4 linked regions of the Pseudoduganella dura genome follow. The protein of the gene in region 2 interacts with the protein of the main gene of each other region in a pairwise test. Links are inferred from orthologs where the notes say so. Each region holds a gene or a part of one and is shown on either strand. Other genes may lie near its edges. The genes, in order: GJV26_RS04830, groL, GJV26_RS14420 and grpE.

Region 1 (6,170 bases), 3.3 Mb from region 2 along the record:
TCCTGGCCGGCTGGACCGGCTGACCGGCGCTCGTATTTCCGCTCGGTGCTGCCGGTGACGGTATTGGCGAATTGACTGCGGCGGTCCGGGCCGCCGCAGCCCTTGCGTCGTTACGTGCCCAGGCGCAGCTGCAACCCGGTTTCGGTATAGATCGGCGTCACGGTGGTAAAGCCCTCGACGGTGATCGATTCGAACTTGCCTTTCAGGCTCTTCGCGCCGAGCACCGTCAGCGTGTCGCCGGCGGCCGGCCTGAAGCCGTTCTGCAGCTTGACGCGCAGCGTGCCGCCGCCGATGGTGGCGGTGCCGCCGACGTTGATGCGGCCCTGCTGGGCCGCGCCCAGGCGCAGTTCCAGCACCGCGCCGGTCAGCTGGGTGTACTGGCCGGCCACGGCCAGCGCGCCAGGCGCGTTGCTGACCAGCGTGCCGCTGGCGGCAACGTAGACGTCGCCGGTGCCGAAGGCCGTGGCCGACTGCGCTTCGAGCGTGCCGCCGTCGACCTGCGTGCCGCCGGTCCAGCTGTTGTTGCCGCCCAGCGCCAGCGCGCCGGTGCCCCCCTTGACCAGCTTGCCGCTGCCCGAGATATCGTTGCGCCAGCGGTCCGCCGCGTTGAAGCCGCCCCTGGCGGCATCCATCGACAGCACCACGTTGCCGGTGAAGACGGCGTAGCCTTCGGCGGCGGCGAACAGGTTCAGGCGGCCCCAGCCTTCGGCATCGTCCAGCACCGGGTAGCCGGAAGCGATGGCCGTGGTCTTCAGCACGACGCGGCGCTGCGCGTCGCTCAGGTAGGGCAGGCGCGTTTCGAGCAGCACTTCGGCGCCTTTCGGCACCACGGCCGGCGCGGTGGTGGAACCGATGCGCGGCAGGCCGTAGGTCATGCGGCGCAGATAGTTCGCCTTGCTCGTGGCGTAATCGGCGAAGCGGTCGTTGGCGACCGTGCCGGACGCGGCGTAGCTCGGGAACGTGGCCGCCGTGGTATTGGTCAGCTTCATCAACGTGGTGTGGGCCTGCGCGACAGCGGCGGCACGCGTGGTGGCGCCGGCGGCGATCAGGTTGGCCGCGGCCACGGCCTGCGCCTGCACACGGCCGCTGATCACGTCGAGCGGCGAGTGCATGCCGGCCAGGATGCGGCTTTCGCCCAGTTCCAGGCCGCGGCCGACCAGCTCCTGGTAGCGTTCCGGCACCACGTAGGCCATGCCGATCGCGTTGCGGGTCGCTTCGGCCGAGTGCCCGCTGGTGAAGCCGCCATCGGTAGGCGGGGTCGTGCTCTTGGCCGGTTCCAGCGCAGGCACCACCTGCACTGCGCTGCTCCAGCGATATGGCCGCGCATACTTGTAGAAGCGCTTGGCCGGTTCGGTCGAACCGTTGTTGCCCATCGAGTTGACCAGGTCCACCACCATGCCGAAATCGGCGTTGGCGGCGCCGCCCACGCCGTTGTTGTTACCGCTATCTTCATACTTGACGGTGGTGGCGTCGGCCGGCATGCCGGTGATGCTGGTGGTCTGGCGCGTGGCCGTGCGCCACGCGGCGGTCAGCGGGCCGAAGCCTTCGGTGGTGCTGTAGCCCTTGCCACGGCGGTCGTCCAGGTAGGCCATCAGCGTCTGTTCGGCGGTGCGGCTGGCGGTGGCCTTGACCACGTAGTCGATATTGGCGTTGTGGACGGCCGCGTTGACGATGGTGCCGCCGTTGGTGCCATCGTTCGGCACGCCGGTCCAGGCCGAGTTGACGACGGCGGGGAAGCCGTCCACGGCGGGCGCCGTGACGCCGGCATCGACGATCTCGGTCAGCGGTTTCCAGATGTCGAGCATGCCGCCGAGCACGCGCACGCCGGCGTTGGTGGCCAGCGTGGCATAGCGGGCATCGCCGCGCTGGTTGGTGGCGGCGGTATCGACGAACGCCAGTACGGCTGGCACGGGCGCGGTATCGGCCGCGCCCTGGTCGGCCGGCGGAGCCGGGATGGCGACGACGGTGTCGGCACGGCTGTCGTGATCGGAGCCGCCGCAACCGGCCAGCGCGAGAACGGCGCCGATGGCGATGACGAGAGGAAGACGGCGCAGCCCGGTGGCGTGATGCATGTGAAACCCTTCAATTTATTGTTGAGCAGAAAAATTGAAGGGATGATATGGCTTGTCGATGACAACCTGATGACGTGGCGGCGGGCCGTTACCGGCGCGCCTGCCGATGGGTTACCACAGCTTTTGCCCGGAATGCTCCAGTTCCGTCAGGTACAGCCGCACGTCGAACTCGTACTGGTGGTACTGCGGTTCCATGTACGAGCACAGTTTGTAGAACGCCTTGTCGTGCTGCTTTTCCTTCACGTGCGCCAGTTCGTGCACGGCGATCATGCGCAGGAATTCGATCGGGCAGTCGCGGAACATGGTGGCGACGCGGATCTCGTGCTTGGCCTTGAGCTTGCCGCCCTGGATGCGGGAAATCGATGTGTGCAGCCCGAGCGCATGGTTGATCACGTGGATCTTGCTGTCGAACAGCACCTTGTCGATCGGCGCGGCGTTGCGCAGGAACTCGTCGCGCAGATCCTGCACATAGCCGTACAGCGCCCGGTCGTTGCGCACGTCGTGGGCGTTCGGATAACGTTTCTTCAGCACTTCGCCGAGGCGGTTCTGGTTCAGCAGGGCTTGCACCTGGTGGCGCGTGTCGTCGGAGTACGCGCCGAGGTATTTCAGTGGGGCTGTCATGGCGGCGAGACTGTACCACAGCCTTGCAAATCAGTATGATGGCACGATGGGCACCCATGTCAACTCCGTGGGATTGCTGGTCCGCGCCGACCCCGCACTGTTATTCAGCTATCCCGACCATATCCCCCGTGACTGCATCGACGTCTTGCCGCAGCACCCGGGCATCTATATCTTCCGCGACGAAGCCGCCACGCCGATCTATATCGGCAAGAGCGTCAATATCCGGCACCGCGTGATGTCGCACCTGCGCACGCCCGACGAGGCGCAGATGCTGGCGCGCACGCGCCGCATCGACTTCGAGCGCACCGGCGGCGAACTGGGCGCGCTGCTGCGCGAGGCGATGCTGATCCGCGAGCACCAGCCCGTGTTCAACGTCAAGCTGCGCCGCCAGCGCGAGATCTGCTCGATCGCGATCCGCGAACACCGGCCGGACATCGTGTTCGCGAAAGAAGTCGACTTCGGCCGCACCGATGGCCTGTTCGGCCTGTTCGGCACGAGGAAGGCGGCGCAGGAGACGCTGAAGAACCTGGTGCAGGCTTCGAAGCTGTGCCCGGTGATGACGGGGCTGGAGAAGGGTAGCCCGGGCCGGCCGTGCTTCGCGCGCCAGATCGCCCGCTGCCATGGCGCCTGCACCGGCGAGGAAAGCGCCGCCGACCATGCGGGGCGGTTGCAGGCGGCGCTCGGGCACATGCTGGTCAGGCGCTGGCCCTACGACGGCCCGGTCGCGATCGTCGAAGAGTCGGACGGGCTGCGGCAAAGGCAGCTGGTCGAGAACTGGTGCTACCTCGGCACCGGCAAGCTGAAGAAGAAGCGCCCCGCGGCCCGCTTCGACCTGGTGGTGTACCAGATACTTGCGCGGCGGCTGCTGGCGGGCGAGCTGAAGGTCGAGACACTATAGCCGCAGCGTGAGCCCGGCTGGCTGTCCGGGCATATAATCACCGCTATATAATCGTGTATATTGCGCTTTTCGCTCATCGAGGGTTTTCATGCGCAAGAACGTGCTGTTCGCCACTGCCCTGGCAACCTCCCTGGCCGTGCTGCCGCCGCTGGCCGGCGCGGCCGATCTCACCGTTTCCGCCGCCGCCAGCCTCACCAACGCGTTCAGGGAACTGGCGCAGTCGTTCGAGGCCGCGCACCCCGGCGACAAGGTGCTGCTGAACTTCGCCGCGTCCGATGCGCTGGTGCAGCAGATCGCCAAGGGCGCGCCGGTGGACGTGTTCGCCTCCGCCGACCAGGAAGCGATGGACAAGGCGCAGGCCCTGAAGCTGGTCGCGCCCGGCACGCGCCGCGATTTCGCCAGCAATACCGTGGTACTGGTCGTTCCGGTCGGCGGCAGGATCGCGTCGCTGGCCGACCTGAAGACGGCGGGGCGCCTCACCACCGGCAACCCCGCCAGCGTGCCGATCGGCCGCTACACGGAAGAGGCGCTGACGAAGGCGGGCCTGTGGCAGGCGCTGCAGCCGAAATTCGTGTTCGGCACGTCGGTGCGCCAGAGCCTCGACTACGTGGCGCGCGGCGAAGCCGATGCCGGTTTTCTCTACGCCACCGACGTGATGGCGCAAAAGGACAAGGTAAAGGCCGTGCTGACGCTGCCGACCGCCACGCCGGTGCATTACCCGATCGCGGTTATCGCCAATGCGCAGCAGCCCCGGCTGGCGCGGCAATTCACCGATTACGCGGTATCGGCCGCCGGCCAGGCGATCCTGGCGAAGTACGGCTTCGGCAAGCCCTGATGGGCGATGCGTGGATCGCCCTCGGCCTGTCGCTGAAGGTGGCGCTGTGGGCCACGGCGATCGACCTAATGCTGGGCATCGCCCTGGGCTGGGTGCTGGCGCGCAAGCGCTTTCCCGGCCGCGAGCTGCTCGATGCGCTGCTGACGCTGCCGATGGTGATGCCGCCCACGGTGCTCGGCTATTACCTGCTGGTCGTCATCGGGCGCAACGGCCCGCTGGGCGGCTGGCTGCACGACGCGTTCGGCATCAACCTCATCTTCACGTGGCAGGCGGCCGTGATCGCCGCCGCCGTGGTGGCCTTTCCGCTGGTGCTCAAGGGGGCCCGCTCCGCGTTCGAGACGGTGGACCCGCAGCTGGAACAGGCCGCGCGCGTGCTCGGCGTATCCGGCCCGGGCGTGTTCCTGCGCGTGACGCTGCCGCTGGCGTGGCGCGGCGTGCTGGCCGGCACCCTGCTGGCGTTCGCCCGCTCGATGGGCGAATTCGGCGCCACGCTGATGGTGGCAGGCAGCATTCCCGGCAAGACGCAGACACTGTCGATCGCCGTCTACGAAGCCGTGCAGGCGGGGCAGGACGACACCGCCAACCTGCTGGTCGCCGTCACGTCGGTCACCTGCGTGGCCGTGCTGGTGCTGGCCAGCCGGCTGGCACCGCCGCGCAAGGCATTGCCATGATCCGCCTGGACATCGACACCACGCTGCGCGCCGGCGCGCGCGCGTTCCGGCTCAATGCCCGCTTTGCGTCCAACAGCCAGCGGATCGTCATCTATGGCGCGTCCGGCGCCGGCAAGAGCCAGATGCTGAAGGCGGTGGCAGGGCTGGCGCGGCCCGATGCCGGCTACATCGAACTGGCCGGCAGGGTCTTGTTCGACAGCGTCAACGGCATCGACGTGTCGCCGCAGCGGCGCAACGTGGGTTACCTGTTCCAGGATTACGCGCTGTTCCCGCACCTGAACGTGCGGCAGAACATCGCCTTCGGCCTGCGCCGGGGCCTGTTCAATCCGCCGCGCAAGGTGGACGGCGAAGCGATCGCCTACTGGCTCGACGCGTTCGGGCTGGAAGCGGTGGCCCGGCAGGTGCCGGACCAGCTTTCCGGCGGCCAGCGGCAGCGGGTGGCGCTGGCGCGCGCGCTGATCGCCGAGCCGGCCGCGCTGCTGCTGGACGAGCCGTTCGCCGCGCTCGATCCGGCATTGCGCGTGCGCATGCGCGCCGAGCTGGACGCGCTGCAGCGCCGCCTCGATATTCCGATGCTGATGATCACGCACGATCCCGAAGATGCCGTCGCGTTCGGCGGTCATGTATTGACGATGGCCGACGGCGCCATCGTGGAGGAGGCACCATGAGCGAGGTGGAGAAAAGCGGGCCGCTGGAACTGGAGGGCAAGCTGTGGCTGACCAGCGGCGGCCGGCACCTGGGCGGGCCGGACCGCATCGCGCTGCTGGCCGCGATCGCCGCGCACGGTTCGATCACGCAGGCGGCCAAGGCCGTGGGCATGAGCTACAAGGGGGCGTGGGACGCGGTGGAAACGATGAACAACCTGGCCGGCGCGCCACTGGTCGAACGGCTGGCCGGCGGCAGGGGCGGCGGCGGCACGCGGCTCACCGAACCTGGCACGCGGCTGGTGGCGCAGTTCCGCCGGCTGGAAGAACTGCACCGCCGCTTCATCGAACAACTGGGCCGGCAGCCGGTCGGCGAGGACATTGACGATATCAACCTGCTGCAGGTGCTCAACATGAAGACCAGTGCGC
Region 2 (6,390 bases):
TCATCATCCTGTGGATGTTCGCGCGCCATGCCCGGCCGCGGCTCGCGGTGGGTGCGATGTACACGCTGCTTTACGGCTGCGCGCGCTTCTTCACCGAGTACTTCCGCACGCCGGACTGGGAGACCACGGTGCTGGGCCTGCCGATCACGTCGGGCCAGGTGCTGTCGCTGCCGATGATCGTGGCGGCCATCGCGATGCTGGTGTGGTCGTACCGCCGCAATATCTACGGCGCCGCGCCGGCAACGGCATAGTATTTCAAAGCCGCCAATACGGGCCGCAGGGCAAGGCGCATCGTCGAAGACAGTACTTCAGTACGGCGAGACGATACAACGCCGCCATGTGGCTTGTATTGGCGGCTATTCGATCAGTTTGAGGATGAAGCGCCATTCGGCCGGCTCCACCGGCATCACGGACAGCCTGCTGCCCTTGGCCAGCAGGCGCATGTGCTCCAGCTCGGGGTGGCTGCGCAACTCCGTCAGGTCCACGTAGCGGCCCTTCTTCACGGCCTTTACGTCGATGCCCGTCCAGCGCGGATTTTCCGGCGTGGCCTTCGGATCGAAATACGGACTGTCCGGATCGAACTGCGTGGCATCCGGGTACGGCATGCTGGCGATTTCCGCGATGCCGGCGATGCCCGGCACCGCGCAGCTGGAGTGGTAGAACAGCACGCCGTCGCCGACCTGCATGCCGTCGCGAATGAAGTTGCGTGCCTGGTAGTTGCGCACGCCGTACCACGACGTGGTCTGGTCCTTTGCTGCCAGCACGTCGTCGAAACTGACGTCGTCGGGTTCGGACTTCATCAGCCAGTACTGTTTCGGCATGGCGCTCCTGCTGTTATCGAACGAGGGACATGGGGGATGGACGTAAAAAAGCGGCTGCGCACCTTTCGGTGCAAGCAACCGCTCTCGCTACGACAATTTTTCTACTTCTGCGCTACTTCTGCGCTGCTTCGAATAGGGCCCCGCCTGTGCCGTCATGCCGGCATCCTGAACCTAACGGTTCAAGTCGGTCACAGTCAGTTCAACTTCGGGTTCATCGGACTAGCGACGCTCACACCCGCCAAACAATATTCCGCAACCTATGCGTGTTAATGGTTCAAGGAATATATGGCACTTCTCGAACACCGCAGGGTAGGACGGAGTTTACTCCTCAAACGCCTGGAGGGAAAGTCCTATCGTGCGTCAGAAGAGATTTTCCTGCGGGGTCAGCGCACTGTCGAGCACCCGATGCATCGCGGCGATCTTGTGCTGCACTTCGAGCAGCGAGATCTCGGACAGCGGTCCGGCCGGCGCTTTGGCCGTCAGGAACTCGGCGGCCATCGACAGCGCGGCCATCACGGCGATGCGGTCGTTGCCCTTCACCTTGCCGGTATCGCGTATGGTGGTCATTTTCTTGTCCAGCAGTGCGGCGGCTTCGCGCAACGCGCGTTCTTCGCCTTCCTTGCAGACGAGGCGGTACGATGAACCGAGGATATTGACGTCCACGTTGCTCATGACTGGACCTCCTCTTGTTCAGGCGTCGCGGTTTCCAGCGGCGGAACGTGTTCGAGCAACGCCGATACGCGCGCGTGGGCTTCGGCAAGGCGCTTCTGGTGACCGAGGTTTTCCGTCACCAGCGCGGCATTGGCTTGACGCAGCTGCGCGTTTTCGCGACGCAGCATCTGCGTCAGCTCGGCCAACTGCTCGATCTTGTCGGAAAGTTCTTGGAAGTCTGCAATCATCCCGCCACTATAGGGCTGTGTGATAACGTGGTCAACCGAATCGACAACGTTCTACACTTAATTACATCTTAATGATGGCTATCATCTTGAAGTTTCCGTCGCGACGATAGTCCGGCAGGCATGCCGCCGGGCGGCGGCAGCGGAAGAAATCCTGGCAATGCGTCAGTTGACGGCACCCAGCGCCAGCAACAGCATGGCTCCGGCAAGCACTCCCAGCGCCGCGCCAGCGGCAACATTGATTGCAACGCGCACCCACCCCGGGGCGTGCAGGTCTCTCGGTAATTTCGTCTGGAACATCGCAGCCTCGCTAAAAGGTGATCGATCTAACAGGGTCGAGCTATACAGGGTCGAGCTACACAGGTTCGAGCTACAGGTTCGAGCCATACAGGTGCGAACACATGTCGAGCTACGGATCGAATTACACGGATCGAACTACGCGGATCGAACCACGCGGGTTCGGCAAACACTTCCGCATGTGAACGGACAGTGTGCGCTTCCGGCGCTCCTTTGTCAAAACACAAACGGTCATTTCACGGCTGCTTGTTGCTGAGCTCGCCCCTTAGAAATTTTCCCAATATGAATTCTCTTGAAATCACTTATGACCATCCCTATAATAATTGGCACTCGTTAGCCGAGAGTGCTAACAACGTTTCAACCTCACTGTACACATAAGGAGTTTTGTATGAACCTTCGCCCTTTGCACGATCGCGTCATCGTCAAACGTCTGGACCAGGAAACCAAGACTGCTTCCGGCCTGATCATCCCTGACGCCGCCGCTGAAAAGCCGGATCAGGGTGAAGTGCTGGCAGTCGGCAACGGCAAAGTGTCGGACACCGGTACGCTGCGCGCACTGGAAGTCAAGGTCGGCGATCGCGTTCTCTTCGGCAAATACTCCGGCCAGGCTGTCAAGGTCGACGGCGAAGAGCTGCTGGTGATGCGCGAAGAAGACATCATGGCCATCGTCCAAAAGTAACAGCCCCCTTACAGAATTCAGGAGAAAAGAAACATGGCAGCTAAAGAAGTGATTTTCGGCGACGCAGCGCGCGCCAAAATGGTTGAAGGCATCAACATCCTGGCCAACGCGGTCAAGGTCACGCTGGGCCCGAAAGGCCGCAACGTGGTACTGGAACGCTCGTTCGGTTCCCCGACCGTGACCAAGGATGGTGTGTCGGTCGCCAAGGAAATCGAATTGAAGGACAAGCTGCAGAACATGGGCGCGCAGATGGTCAAGGAAGTCGCTTCGAAGACTTCCGACAACGCCGGCGACGGCACCACCACCGCGACCGTGCTGGCACAGGCCATCGTGCGCGAAGGCATGAAGTTCGTTGCCGCCGGCATGAACCCGATGGACCTGAAGCGCGGCATCGACAAGGCCGTGGCCGCCACCGTCGAAGAACTGGCGAAGATCTCCAAGCCATGCACCACGTCGAAGGAAATCGCCCAGGTTGGCGCGATCTCCGCGAATTCCGACTACTCGATCGGCGAGCGCATTGCCGAAGCGATGGAAAAAGTGGGCAAGGAAGGCGTGATCACCGTGGAAGACGGCAAGTCGCTGAACGACGAGCTGGACATCGTGGAAGGCATGCAGTTCGACCGCGGCTACCTGTCGCCGTACTTCATCAACAACCAGGAAAAGCAAGTCGCCATCCTGGAGAACCCGTTCGTTCTGCTGTGCGACAAGAAAATCTCGAACATCCGTGACCTGCTGCCGGTACTGGAGCAAGTGGCCAAGGCTGGCCGTCCGCTGCTGATCATCGCCGAAGACATCGAAGGCGAAGCACTGGCGACCCTGGTGGTCAACAACATCCGCGGCATCCTGAAAACCTGCGCCGTCAAGGCACCGGGCTTCGGCGACCGTCGCAAGGCCATGCTGGAAGACATCGCCGTGCTGACCGGCGGCCAGGTCGTTGCTGAAGAAATCGGCCTGACGCTGGAAAAAATCACGCTGGCCGAACTGGGCCAGGCAAAGCGCATCGAAGTGGGCAAGGAAAACACGATCGTCATCGACGGCGCCGGCGATGCGTCGAACATCGAAGGCCGTGTGGCACAGATCCGTACCCAGATCGAAGGCGCGACCTCCGACTACGACCGTGAAAAGCTGCAGGAACGCGTGGCCAAGCTGGCCGGCGGCGTTGCCGTGATCAAGGTTGGCGCTGCCACCGAAGTCGAGATGAAAGAGAAGAAAGCCCGCGTGGAAGATGCTCTGCACGCTACCCGCGCTGCCGTGGAAGAAGGCATTGTTCCTGGCGGCGGCGTGGCCCTGCTGCGTGCCCGCGCTGCGCTGACCGTGAAGGGTGACAACCCTGACCAGGACGCCGGCATCAAGATCGTGCTGCGCGCGATGGAAGAACCGCTGCGCATGATCGTCCAGAACGCCGGCGAAGAAGCATCCGTCGTCGTCAATGCAGTCCTGGCCGGCACCGGCAACTACGGCTACAACGCCGCCAACGGCACCTACGGCGACATGGTGGAAATGGGCGTGCTGGATCCGGCCAAGGTGACCCGTTCGGCACTGCAGAACGCCGCATCGATCGCCGGCCTGATGCTGACGACCGACTGCATGGTGGCTGAAGTGACGGAAGACAAGCCAGCCGGCGGCATGGGTGGCATGGGCGGCATGGGTGGCATGGGCGGCATGGACGGCATGATGTAATCATGCGGTCGATGCGGGCTTCGGCCCGCCGCGCCTGAAAAGGCCGCTTCCCTGGAAGCGGCCTTTTTTATTGTTCAGGTGAAAACAACAATGGCTGCCGAGGCAGCCATTGTTACGTGAGACGCGTAGGAGCGCGTCAGTGTCGCCGTTGCGCCAAGCCGGCACCGACGGCACTGCCGAGGCCGACACCGAGGCCGATGCCCATTGCGAAATTACCCATTGCAACACCGATCGCGCAGCCGATCGCTGCACCCAGGCTGATACCGAAGCCAACATAGCGCCCGGTGCGGTCGTCCGGTTCCATATCCATCTTGCGTCTCCTGTTTCGTGGTTGTTGTGCATTCAATATACACCCGGATTTCGATCTCTCTGCCGTTTTTTTAAGCGGATCGTCCCGCATCAACAACGTTTCCAGTCCCTTCAGATATACGATCTTGCGTTGCATCAAAGATCACGTTCCGTTCGCAAACCATCTCGTTTGAAGCGCCGGATCGCCGGTATGTGCTGCAGTGCACCGCATGCGTGCGCCAACGCAACCATGGCGGATTTATCATCGCCGCTGGTCCAACTCAGCGAGAACGACATGGCAGACACGGTAGGCGACTTCCTCCTGCAACGATTGCATGCCTGGGGCGTGCAGCGCGTGTATGGATACCCCGGCGACGGCATCAACGGCATCATGGGCGCCTTCAGCCGGCAGGAAGAGATCGAATTCATCCAGGTGCGGCACGAGGAAATGGCCGCCTTCATGGCCACCGCACATGCCAAGTTCACCGGTGAAGTGGGCGTCTGCCTGGCCACGTCCGGCCCGGGCGCGGTGCACCTGCTCAACGGCCTGTACGACGCCAAGCTCGATCACCAGGGCGTGGTGGCGATCGTCGGCCAGCAAAAGCGCATGTCGATCGGCAGCGACTACCAGCAGGAAGTGGACCTGCCCGCGCTGTTCAAGGACGTGGCGCACGAATACGTGCACATGGCCACCGACCCGGCGCAGGTGCGCCACCTGATCGACCGCGCGTTCCGCATCGCCAAGGAAGAACGCGCCGTCACCTGCCTCATCTTCCCGAACGACGTGCAGGAACTGGACGCCGTGCCGCACCCGCCGCGCGAGCACGGCGCCAATCATTCGGGCATTGGCACGCTGACGCGCAGCCACGTGCCGCCGCTCGACGCGTTGCAGCAGGCGGCGCGCATCCTGAACGAAGGCAGGAAGGTGGCGATCCTGGCCGGTGCCGGGGCGCTGCACGCCACCGACGAGCTGATCGAAGTGGCCGACATCCTCGGCGCCGGCATCGCCAAGGCGCTGCTCGGCAAGGCCGCGGTGCCCGACGACCTGCCGTTCGTCACCGGTACCATCGGCCTGCTGGGCACCAAGCCCAGCCACGACATGATGAACGATTGCGACACGCTGCTGATGGTGGGCTCCAACTTCCCGTACAGCGAACACCTGCCGAAGGAAGGCCAGGCGCGCGGCGTGCAGATCGACATCGACGCGCGGCGCGCCAGCGTGCGCTACCCGATGGAATTCAACCTGATCGGCGATTCGCGCGACACGCTGCGCGCCCTGATCCCGCTGTTGCAGCGCAAGACCGACCGGGCGTGGCAGGACGAGATCCGCGGCAACGTGGAGCGCTGGTGGCGCGTGCTCGAAGGCCGTGCGATGAACGAGGCCAACCCGATCAACCCGCAGCGCGTGTTCTGGGAACTGTCGCCGCGCCTGCCGGACGATTGCATCATCGTCGGCGATTCCGGCTCGGCCACCAACTGGTATGCGCGCGACGTGAAGATCCGGCGCGGCATGATGACCAGCGTGTCCGGCGGCCTGTCCACGATGGGCTGCGCGGTGCCGTACGCGATCGCCGCCAAGTTCGCCCATCCGGAACGCCAGGTGATCGCGCTGGTGGGCGACGGCGCGATGCAGATGAACGGCATCAACGGGCTGATCACCATCGCCAAGTACTGGCGGCGCTGGGGCAACGGCAAGCTGGTCGTCATGGTGCTCAACAACCAGGACCTG
Region 3 (6,249 bases), 1.1 Mb from region 2 along the record:
CTCAAGGGCGTGCATTTCGCGATGGACTTCCTGCCGCAGCAGAACAAGATCAACGCCGGCGACAAGGTCAAGGACCAGATCAAGGCCACCGGCAAGCACGTGGTGGTGATCGGCGGCGGCGATACGGGCTCCGACTGCGTGGGCACGTCGAACCGCCACGGGGCCGCGGCCATCACGCAGTTCGAACTGATGCCGATGCCGCCGGAGCAGGAAAACAAGCCGATGGTGTGGCCGTACTGGCCGACCAAGCTGCGCACCTCGTCGTCGCACGAAGAGGGCTGCGAGCGTGACTGGGCGGTTGCCACCAAGCGCCTGGAAGGCAAGAACGGCAAGGTCGAGAAGCTGATCGCCTGCCGCGTGGAGTGGAAAGACGGCAAGATGGCCGAAGTGCCGAACTCGGAATTCGAAATGAAGGCCGACCTGGTGCTGCTGGCGATGGGCTTTGTGTCGCCGGTACAACAGGTGCTGGAAGCTTTTGGCGTGGAAAAAGACGGCCGGGGCAATGCCCGTGCCGCCACCGAAGGCAGCAATGCCTACGTCACCAGCAAGCCCGGCGTCTTCGCCGCGGGCGACATCCGCCGCGGCCAGTCGCTGGTCGTGTGGGCCATCCGCGAAGGCCGCCAGTGCGCCCGCGCGGTCGACGAGTACCTGATGGGCCACTCCGTCCTGCCACGCTGATTCCCTGGCGCACCCTTAAAGCCCGCCCGGCCCGCCGCGGCGGGCTTTTTGTTGCCAAGTTGAACAAGATTTCCTGAAACCGGGGTCAGACCCCAAATTTAGGCAATATTTCTCGCCAGCCCCGGTTTTTTGGCGATGTTTTTGTTGCGCAAGTGAGAAATATTTCTTGGAACTGGGGTCTGACCCCGGTTTTTGGCGATGTTGCCTTGCACAAAATTAACACAGTTTGCCAAATGTAAATTACTGACTCGGCGGTTATTAGTGTTGTATTATTCACTACTTAACCTGAGCCATATAAGCCTCTCCAGAGTGGCTGCCAGCAGAGTATGGGATTTCTGCATTACAATATGGCATTAAAAAATAAAGACTCTCTGCCGTGGCAAACCTCGTAGAAATCCGTGACTTGCACTTCTCGTATGGGAAGCGCCCCATCCTGGCAGGGCTGAACATGGACTTTCCAAAGGGGAAAGTCATTGCGGTCATGGGCGGTTCGGGCAGCGGCAAGACGACGGTATTGCGCCTGATCGGCGGACAGATCCGCCCCAGCAAGGGCCAGGTCAGCGTCGACGGCCAGGTCGTGCACAAGCTGAAGACCAACGATCTGTACTTGTTGCGCCGCAAAATGGGCATGCTGTTCCAGCATGGCGCACTGTTCACCGACCTCACCGTGTTCGAGAACGTGGCGTTTCCCCTGCGCGAGCATACCGACCTGCCGGAAGAACTGATCCGCGACCTCGTGCTGATGAAGCTGAACGCGGTCGGCCTGCGCAATGCGGCGCCGCTGAAGCCGGGCGAGATTTCCGGCGGCATGGCGCGCCGGGTGGCGCTGGCGCGCAGCATCGCCCTCGACCCGCAACTGATCATGTACGACGAGCCGTTCGCCGGCCTCGACCCGATTTCGATGGGCGTCACCGCGAACCTGGTCCGCAACCTGAACGATGCGCTGGGTTCCACCAGCATCCTGGTGTCCCACGACGTCAAGGAGTCGTTCACGATCGCGGATTACGTGTATTTCCTGTCGCAGGGCAAGATCGTTGCCCACGGCACCCCGGCTGAAATGATGGTATCGACCGATCCTTACGTAAAACAATTCGTGCACGCCGAGGCGGACGGCCCGGTGCCGTTCCACTACCCCGGCAAATCGCTCGCCGACGACCTGGGCCTGGGAGCGCGGAAATGATCGGCCGCCGCGTTCTTGCCGGCGTCGGCAACACCGTACGGGACTATGTGGAAAGCGTCGGCTACGCCACCCGCACCTTCTTCACGATGATCGGCCTGTCGCCGGGCATGATGCGCCGTCCGCGCCTCGTCATCGAGCAGCTGCACTTCATCGGCAATTATTCGCTGCTGATCATCACGCTGTCCGGCCTGTTCGTCGGCATGGTGCTGGGCCTGCAGGGCTATTACACGCTGAGCAAATATGGTGCTTCCGAGTCGCTCGGCCTGCTGGTGGCGCTGGGCCTGACGCGCGAACTGGGCCCCGTCATTACCGGCCTGCTGTTCGCCGGCCGCGCCGGCACGTCGTTGACCGCCGAGATCGGCCTGATGAAGGCGGGCGAGCAACTGTCGGCGATGGAAATGATGGCCGTGAACCCGATCCAGCGCGTGCTGGCGCCGCGGTTCTGGGCCGGCGTGATCGCCGTGCCGCTGCTGGCGTCGATCTTTTCCGCGGTCGGCATCTTCGGCGGCTACCTGGTCGGTGTCGGCCTGATCGGCGTCGATGCCGGCGCGTTCTGGTCGCAGATGCAGTCCGGCGTGGACCTCTGGAAGGATGTGTTCAACGGCTTCGTCAAGAGCGTCGTGTTCGGCATAGCGATCACGTTCATCTCCCTGTACCAGGGCTACGAAACGCGGCCCACGCCGGAAGACGTGGCCGGCGCCACGACCCGCACGGTGGTCGTGTCGTCGCTGATGATCTGGTGGCTCGATTTCATGCTGACCGCCCTGATGTTCAGTAAATAATTCCTTGCGGGAACGCTTCGGCGTGCTTATAGAAAAACAGATAGGATAAGTAAAAATGCAACGCAAATCTCTGGATGTGTGGGTCGGCCTGTTCGTCGTGTTCGGCGTCGCGGCGCTGATGTTCCTGGCTTTGAAGGCCGGCAACAGCGGCACGTTCTCGCTCGCGAAGACGTACGAAATCACCGCCAAGTTCGACAATATCGGCAGCCTGCGGCCGCAGGCAGCCGTGAAGGCGTCGGGCGTGGTGGTGGGGCGCGTGGCGCGCATCGCGTTCGACGACAAGTCGTACAAGGCGGCCGTGACGCTGGAGATGGATGCGACGTACAAGTTTCCTAAAGACAGCTCGGCCAAGATCCTGACCGCCGGATTGCTGGGCGAGCAGTATGTGGGTATCGAAGCCGGTGGCGACGAGAACAACCTGGCGCAAGGCGACAAGATCGCCCGTACGCAATCCGCCGCGGTGCTGGAAGACCTGATCAATCAATTTATCTACAGCAAGGCTGCTGAAGGAAAGGACTCCAACTGATGCGCCGTTCTACCACCCCTGTTCTGCTGGCAATCGCTGCCGCAGCCACCCTGTCGGGCTGCGCCGTCGGTCCCGACAAGCGCGATCCGATGGAAAACTGGAACCGCGCCGTCTTCAATTTCAACGACAAGGTCGATACCTACGCGCTGAAACCCGTGGCGACCGGCTACAAGAATGTCACGCCGTCGTTCGTGCAGACGGGCGTCAACAATTTCTTCGGCAACCTGCAGGATCTCTGGACCGGCGGTAACAACCTGCTGCAAGGCAAAGGCGGCGATGGCGTGTCCGACCTGGGCCGCTTTGCGCTGAACTCCACCTTCGGCGTGCTGGGCCTGTTCGATATCGCTTCGGAAGCCGGCCTGCGCAAGCACAAGGAAGACTTCGGCCAGACGCTGGGCCGCTGGGGTGTGCAGTCGGGCCCGTACGTGATGCTGCCGCTGCTGGGCCCGTCCACGTTGCGCGACACCGTCGGCCTGCCGCTCGACATGGTGGCCGATCCATGGAGCTACAAGGATCCGATCAACGTGCGCAACATCGGTGCCGGCGTGCGCGTGATCGACCAGCGCGCCGCCCTGCTCGATGCGTCGTCGCTGCTGGAAGATGCCGCGCTGGACCGCTACGAATTCGTGCGCGACGGTTTCCTGCAGCGCCGCCAGAGCCAGGTCTATGACGGCGACGTGCCGCAAACGAAGGAAGAGGAAAACGTGCCGGAACAGCCGGCCGTGAAACCGACCGGCGATGGCGCCTTGCCGCCAGCCACCGCGCCGGCCACCTGAGTTACATCTCGGCACACAGTGGCCGGATTGGCGCTGCCGGTGACCGCTATAATGGGTTCACCGGCTGTGCATGCCGCCAGCCAGTGCCCGCAACGAATTCCGGTACAACCACACAGGGTAAAACCACATGAAACTGATTAAACAACTGATCGCCGTCGCCGCCATCGCGTTCGCCACCACCGGCTTCGCAGCGGCCCAGGGCACGAACGAAGCGCCGGACCAGCTGGTCAAGCGCATCAGCTCCGACGTGCTCAACGTCGCCAAGACCGACAAGGATATCCAGGCCGGCAATACCCGCAAGGTGATGGACCTGGTGGAAACCAAGATCCTGCCGTACGTGGACTTCGAGCGCATGACCGCGCTGGCCGCCGGCCGCTACTGGCGCGAAGCCACGCCGGAACAGAAGCGCGCGCTGTCGACCGAATTCCGCACGCTGCTGATCTACACGTATTCCGGCGCGCTGTCCCAGGTGCGCAACGAGACGATCGAATTCAAGCCGCTGCGCGCCGATGCCACCGACACCGAAGTGGAAGTGCGTTCCCAGGTCAACATGACCCGCGGCGAACCGGTGCTGCTGAACTATCGCGTCGCCAAGGGCGCCGATGGCTGGAAGATCTATGACATCAACGTGCTGGGCGCCTGGCTGGTGGAAACCTACAAGGGCACCTTCAACACCGAGATCAGCAAGGGCGGCATCGACGGCCTGATCAAGACGCTGGCGGCGAAGAACAAGCAGCTGGCAAGCAAGCCGCTGGCAACCGCCAAGAAGTAATCATCCCTGGGGCCGGGAGCACGCTTCCGGCCCATTGCACGCCTTCATCCTGCGAAAACATGTCCGATTCCCCGAACAACATGCTGTCCCTTACCGCGCTGACCGTCGATAACGCCACGGCGGCGCTGGAGCACGGCCTGGCCGCGCTGCGCGCGGGGCAGACGGAATTCGACATGCGCAATGTGGTGGCAGTCGATTCGGCCGCCGTGTCGGTGATGCTGGCGTGGCAGCGCGCCGCGCATGCGGAAGGCGTCAAGCTGCGCCTCGTGAACCTGCCGCCGATGCTGTTAAGCCTGACCAAGCTGTATGGTGTCTGTTCGCTCGTGTCGCCGGAAGTGGCCGATACCGAACTGCACCACCATTGACCCCCGCCTCGCCCCCTCGCACGCAGTAAATCCGCCGATCCGCCGCCCCCCGCGGCATGGCTGGACCGAAATTCCCCTATAATTGACCGTTGCTCCAGCCGGAATGGCGCGAGCGCCCGCAATAACAGGCCCGGTGCGGGTCCAGTGCGCCGGTCCGGCGCCAGTGCGGACCCCCGGCGCAACGGCCGGCGTTGCAAAGAACACATACAAGCCAAGCATGACAGCAATCCAAATCAGCAATGTCGAAAAGCGCTACCAATCGCTGCAGGCGCTGGGCGGCGTGTCGCTCTCGATCGAGGAAGGCGAGTTTTTCGGGCTGCTCGGGCCGAACGGCGCAGGCAAGACCACGCTCATTTCCATTATCGCGGGCCTGATCCGGCCGGATTCGGGCACCGTCTCCATCCATGGCCACGACGTGGTCTCCGATTTCCGCGCCGCCCGCAAGAAGCTCGGCGTGGTGCCGCAGGAACTGGTGTTCGACCCGTTCTTCACGGTGCGCGAGACGCTGCGCCTGCAGTCCGGCTACTTCGGCCTGCCGAACAACGACAAGTGGATCGACGAGGTGATGGACAACCTCGACCTGACGAACAAGGCCGATACCAACATGCGCGCGCTGTCCGGCGGCATGAAGCGCCGCGTGCTGGTGGCGCAGGCGCTGGTGCACAAGCCGCCCGTCATCGTGCTCGACGAACCCACCGCCGGCGTGGACGTCGAACTGCGCCAGACGCTGTGGAAGTTCATCTCGCGCCTGAACCGCGAAGGCCATACCATCGTGCTGACCACGCACTACCTCGAAGAGGCGCAGGCGATGTGCAAGCGCGTGGCCATGCTCAAGCTGGGCAAGGTGGTGGCGCTGGACACGATGTCGTCGCTGATCCGCCGCATTTCCGGCTCGCAGCTGATCGTGCACCTGAAAGCCGGCGAGCTGCCGCAGTCGCTGCGCCACCTGGTGCTGCACGACGAGCCGGTTGCGCAGTTGCCCAACGCCGGCCGCAAATACAGCCTGAAGGTCAACGAATACATGGAAGTGGAAACCATCCTGGCGCGGCTGCGCGAAAGCGGCGCCGTCATCGACGAGATGCAGCTGCAGCAGGCCGACCTGGAAGACATCTTCCTGGAGATCACGGGCAACGGAGGCCCGCAATGATGTCGATGGGCTTCCGCACGCTG
Region 4 (2,990 bases), 720 kb from region 2 along the record:
CCTGAACGGCGTGATCCTGCCGTTCCGCTCCGGCCAGTCGGCCAAGAAATATGCCTCGATCTGGACCGAGGAAGGCTCGCCGCTGCGCATCCACACCCAGAACCAGGCGATGCTGCTGCACGAAGCGCTGCAGGCGCGCGGTCACCAGGATGTGACGGTGGCGATGGCGATGCGCTATGGCTCGCCGGCACTGCCGGACGTGCTGGCCCGCCTGAAGGCCGACGGCTGCGACCGCATCGTGGTGCTGCCCGCCTATCCGCAATACTCCGGCACCACCACCGGTTCGATCTGGGATGCCGTGTTCGGGCACTACCGCAAGATCCGCAACATCCCCGAGCTGCGGCTGGTGAAGAACTACCACGACCACGACATGTATATCGAGGCGCTGCGCCAGAACGTGATGGCGCACTGGGCGCAGCATGGCCGCGCCAAGAAGCTGGTGATGAGTTTCCATGGCGTGCCCAAGCGCACGCTGATGCTGGGCGACCCGTACCACTGCGAATGCCACAAGACGGCGCGCCTGCTGGCCACCGCGCTGAAGCTGCGCCCGGAAGACTACATCGTCACGTTCCAGTCCCGCTTCGGCAAGGCCGAGTGGCTGCAGCCCTACACCGCGCCCACGGTGCAGAAGCTGGCGCAGGAAGGCGTGCGCAGCATCGACGTCATCTGCCCTGGTTTCACCAGCGACTGCCTGGAGACGCTGGAAGAAATCGCAATGGAAGTGCGCCATGACTTCCTTTCCGCCGGCGGCAAGGAGTTTCATTACATCCCTTGCCTGAACGAAAGCCCGGCCTGGATCGCCGGGCTGGCCGAGATCGCCGAGCAGCACATGATCGGCTGGCCGGCCATGGTTTCCCCATCGCAGCGCGCCATGCGCCAGCAGGACGCCGCCATCGGCCGCGACCGCGCCATCGCCCTGGGCGCTACCGAGTAGATCTTTCCCTTGCCGCGCGGCGATCGCGCAACATTGCTGCCAACAGGTTGTTAGCACTTGCGGGAGAGGAGTGCCAGCCTGTTAAAATAGCAGGTCGGCAGACCCTGTCGGCCATGATTTGCCAGCCATTTGTCAAGCGCCGGGCGAACCTTCAGGATCGCATCACGCCCTGTCTGAGCGGAATGCCCCTTGAAAAGGTAGGGGATAGCCCCAGATTCGGCCAGTGCAGTCAGGGCAATGTCAAACAAACACGATTTGTAGGAGTCAAACGATGCAAGACCAGGAAAACCAGGCCATCCCGAATCCCGAGGAAGCACAGCCGGCAGCCCAGACGCAGCAACAGGCTCCGCAGCAGGAAACTCCGTTCGAGTCCGCAGCAACCCCGAGCCTGGAAGAGCAGCTGTCCGTCACCGAAGCCAAGCTGGCCGAGATGCACGACGCCTTCATGCGTGCCAAGGCCGATGCGGACAATATCCGCCGCCGTGCCCAGGAAGATGTCTCGAAAGCCCACAAGTTTGCCGTGGAAAGCTTTGCCGAAGCCCTGCTGCCCGTGAAGGACAGCCTGGAAATGGCGTTGAAAGTGGAAACGCCGTCGATCGAGTCGCTGAAGGAAGGCGTGGAAATGACGCTCAAGCAGCTGAACTCGGCATTCGAGCGCAACCGCCTGCTGGAAGTGGTACCTGCCGCCGGCGACAAGCTCGACCCGAACCGCCACCAGGCCGTGGCCATGGTGCCGGCCGAGCAGGAAGCCAACACGGTCGTGGCCGTGCTGCAAAAGGGTTACACGATCGCGGACCGCCTGCTGCGCCCCGCCATCGTGACGGCTGCCCAGCCGAAGTAACCGCAAGCACTTGAAAAGCAAAGCCTTTTCCCGCATATAAGAAGCATTCAGAAACTAATCAGTTACGAGGAAGAACAAACATGGGCAAAATGATCGGTATCGACCTGGGCACGACCAACTCCTGCGTCGCCATCATGGAGAATGGCCAGCCAAAGGTCATCGAGAACGCCGAAGGCGCGCGTACCACGCCTTCGATCATCGCTTACCAGGAAGATGGCGAGATCCTGGTTGGTGCGCCGGCGAAACGCCAGGCCGTCACCAACCCGAAGAACACGCTGTTCGCAGTCAAGCGCCTGATCGGGCGCAAGTTCGACGAGAAAGAAGTCCAGAAGGACATCGGCCTGATGCCTTACTCGATCAACAAGGCCGACAACGGCGATGCCTGGATCAGCGTGCGCGACAAGAAACTGGCGCCGCCGCAGATCTCCGCCGAAGTGCTGCGCAAGATGAAGAAGACCGCCGAGGACTACCTGGGCGAGGAAGTGACCGAGGCCGTGATCACGGTGCCGGCCTACTTCAACGATTCGCAGCGCCAGGCCACCAAGGACGCCGGCCGCATCGCGGGCCTGGATGTCAAGCGCATCATCAACGAGCCGACCGCGGCCGCGCTGGCTTTCGGCCTGGACAAGACCGACAAGGGTGACCGCAAGATCGCCGTGTATGACCTGGGCGGCGGCACGTTCGACGTGTCGATCATCGAGATCGCCGACGTGGATGGCGAAAAGCAGTTCGAGGTGCTGTCGACCAACGGCGACACGTTCCTGGGCGGCGAAGACTTCGACCAGCGCGTGATCGACTACATCATCGAAGAGTTCAAGAAGATCAACGGCCTGGACCTGAAGAAGGATCCGATCGCCCTGCAGCGCATCAAGGCTTCGGCCGAGCGCGCGAAGATCGAACTGTCGTCGTCGCAGCAGACCGAGATCAACGAGCCGTACATCGCCATGGCGAACGGCGCTCCGGTCCACCTGAACCTGAAGATCACCCGCGCCAAGCTGGAATCGCTGGTCGAGGAACTGATCGCCGCCACGATCGAGCCATGCCGCACCGCCATCAAGGATGCGGGCGTGAAGGTTTCCGACATCGACGACATCATCCTGGTCGGCGGCATGACCCGTATGCCGAAAGTGCAGGAAAAAGTACGCGAATTCTTCGGCAAGGATCCACGCAAGGATGTGAATCCTGACGAAGCCGTGGCTGTCGGTGCCGCGATCC

What was found.
Region 1: the proteins of groL (region 2) and GJV26_RS04830 interact in binary tests that used the Escherichia coli proteins (3 or more experiments, as listed by UniProt). The link is inferred for Pseudoduganella dura from one-to-one orthologs.
Region 3: the proteins of groL (region 2) and GJV26_RS14420 interact in binary tests that used the Escherichia coli proteins (3 or more experiments, as listed by UniProt). The link is inferred for Pseudoduganella dura from one-to-one orthologs.
Region 4: the proteins of groL (region 2) and grpE interact in binary tests that used the Escherichia coli proteins (3 or more experiments, as listed by UniProt). The link is inferred for Pseudoduganella dura from one-to-one orthologs.

What each region holds. Positions count from the first base shown.
Region 1 is NZ_WNWM01000002.1:1,064,526-1,070,695, reverse strand. The notes cover bases 1,908-4,665. They hold GJV26_RS04830 (endonuclease), read left to right. Parts: upstream 1,908-2,739; coding sequence 2,740-3,591; downstream 3,592-4,665. Other genes in these bases: modB (molybdate ABC transporter permease subunit), read left to right, coding at 4,426-4,665; modA (molybdate ABC transporter substrate-binding protein), read left to right, coding at 3,680-4,426; GJV26_RS04835 (YgjP-like metallopeptidase domain-containing protein), read right to left, coding at 2,184-2,693; GJV26_RS04840 (phosphatase PAP2 family protein), read right to left, coding at 1,908-2,072. Also shown: GJV26_RS04845 (alpha/beta fold hydrolase), read left to right, coding at 1-23; more of GJV26_RS04840, read right to left, coding at 111-1,907; more of modB, read left to right, coding at 4,666-5,097; GJV26_RS04815 (ATP-binding cassette domain-containing protein), read left to right, coding at 5,094-5,765; GJV26_RS04810 (TOBE domain-containing protein), read left to right, coding at 5,762-6,170. UniProt on the Escherichia coli protein: Incises the DNA at the 3' side of a lesion during nucleotide excision repair. Incises the DNA farther away from the lesion than UvrC. Not able to incise the 5' site of a lesion. In vitro, the incision activity of Cho is UvrA and UvrB dependent.
Region 2 is NZ_WNWM01000002.1:4,398,341-4,404,730, reverse strand. What follows is about bases 2,072-5,049. They hold groL (chaperonin GroEL), read left to right. Parts: upstream 2,072-2,726; coding sequence 2,727-4,373; downstream 4,374-5,049. Other genes in these bases: GJV26_RS19185 (thiamine pyrophosphate-requiring protein), read left to right, coding at 4,957-5,049; GJV26_RS19190 (glycine zipper domain-containing protein), read right to left, coding at 4,510-4,818; groES (co-chaperone GroES), read left to right, coding at 2,403-2,693. In the rest of the region: lgt (prolipoprotein diacylglyceryl transferase), read left to right, coding at 1-251; GJV26_RS19220 (EVE domain-containing protein), read right to left, coding at 357-821; GJV26_RS19210 (cell division protein ZapA), read right to left, coding at 1,182-1,493; GJV26_RS19205 (hypothetical protein), read right to left, coding at 1,490-1,720; GJV26_RS30485 (hypothetical protein), read right to left, coding at 1,883-2,017; more of GJV26_RS19185, read left to right, coding at 5,050-6,390.
Region 3 is NZ_WNWM01000002.1:3,291,955-3,298,203, forward strand. What follows is about bases 120-2,956. They hold GJV26_RS14420 (ABC transporter ATP-binding protein), read left to right. Parts: upstream 120-1,054; coding sequence 1,055-1,858; downstream 1,859-2,956. Other genes in these bases: GJV26_RS14415 (glutamate synthase subunit beta), read left to right, coding at 120-678; mlaE (lipid asymmetry maintenance ABC transporter permease subunit MlaE), read left to right, coding at 1,855-2,640; mlaD (outer membrane lipid asymmetry maintenance protein MlaD), read left to right, coding at 2,696-2,956. In the rest of the region: more of GJV26_RS14415, read left to right, coding at 1-119; more of mlaD, read left to right, coding at 2,957-3,166; GJV26_RS14435 (MlaA family lipoprotein), read left to right, coding at 3,166-3,942; GJV26_RS14440 (MlaC/ttg2D family ABC transporter substrate-binding protein), read left to right, coding at 4,070-4,714; GJV26_RS14445 (STAS domain-containing protein), read left to right, coding at 4,774-5,079; GJV26_RS14450 (ABC transporter ATP-binding protein), read left to right, coding at 5,297-6,226; GJV26_RS14455 (ABC transporter permease), read left to right, coding at 6,223-6,249. UniProt on the Escherichia coli protein: Part of the ABC transporter complex MlaFEDB, which is involved in a phospholipid transport pathway that maintains lipid asymmetry in the outer membrane by retrograde trafficking of phospholipids from the outer membrane to the inner membrane.
Region 4 is NZ_WNWM01000002.1:3,684,129-3,687,118, forward strand. It holds grpE (nucleotide exchange factor GrpE), read left to right. Parts: upstream 1-1,205; coding sequence 1,206-1,775; downstream 1,776-2,990. Other genes in the region: hemH (ferrochelatase), read left to right, coding at 1-934; dnaK (molecular chaperone DnaK), read left to right, coding at 1,856-2,990. UniProt on the Escherichia coli protein: Participates actively in the response to hyperosmotic and heat shock by preventing the aggregation of stress-denatured proteins, in association with DnaK and GrpE. It is the nucleotide exchange factor for DnaK and may function as a thermosensor.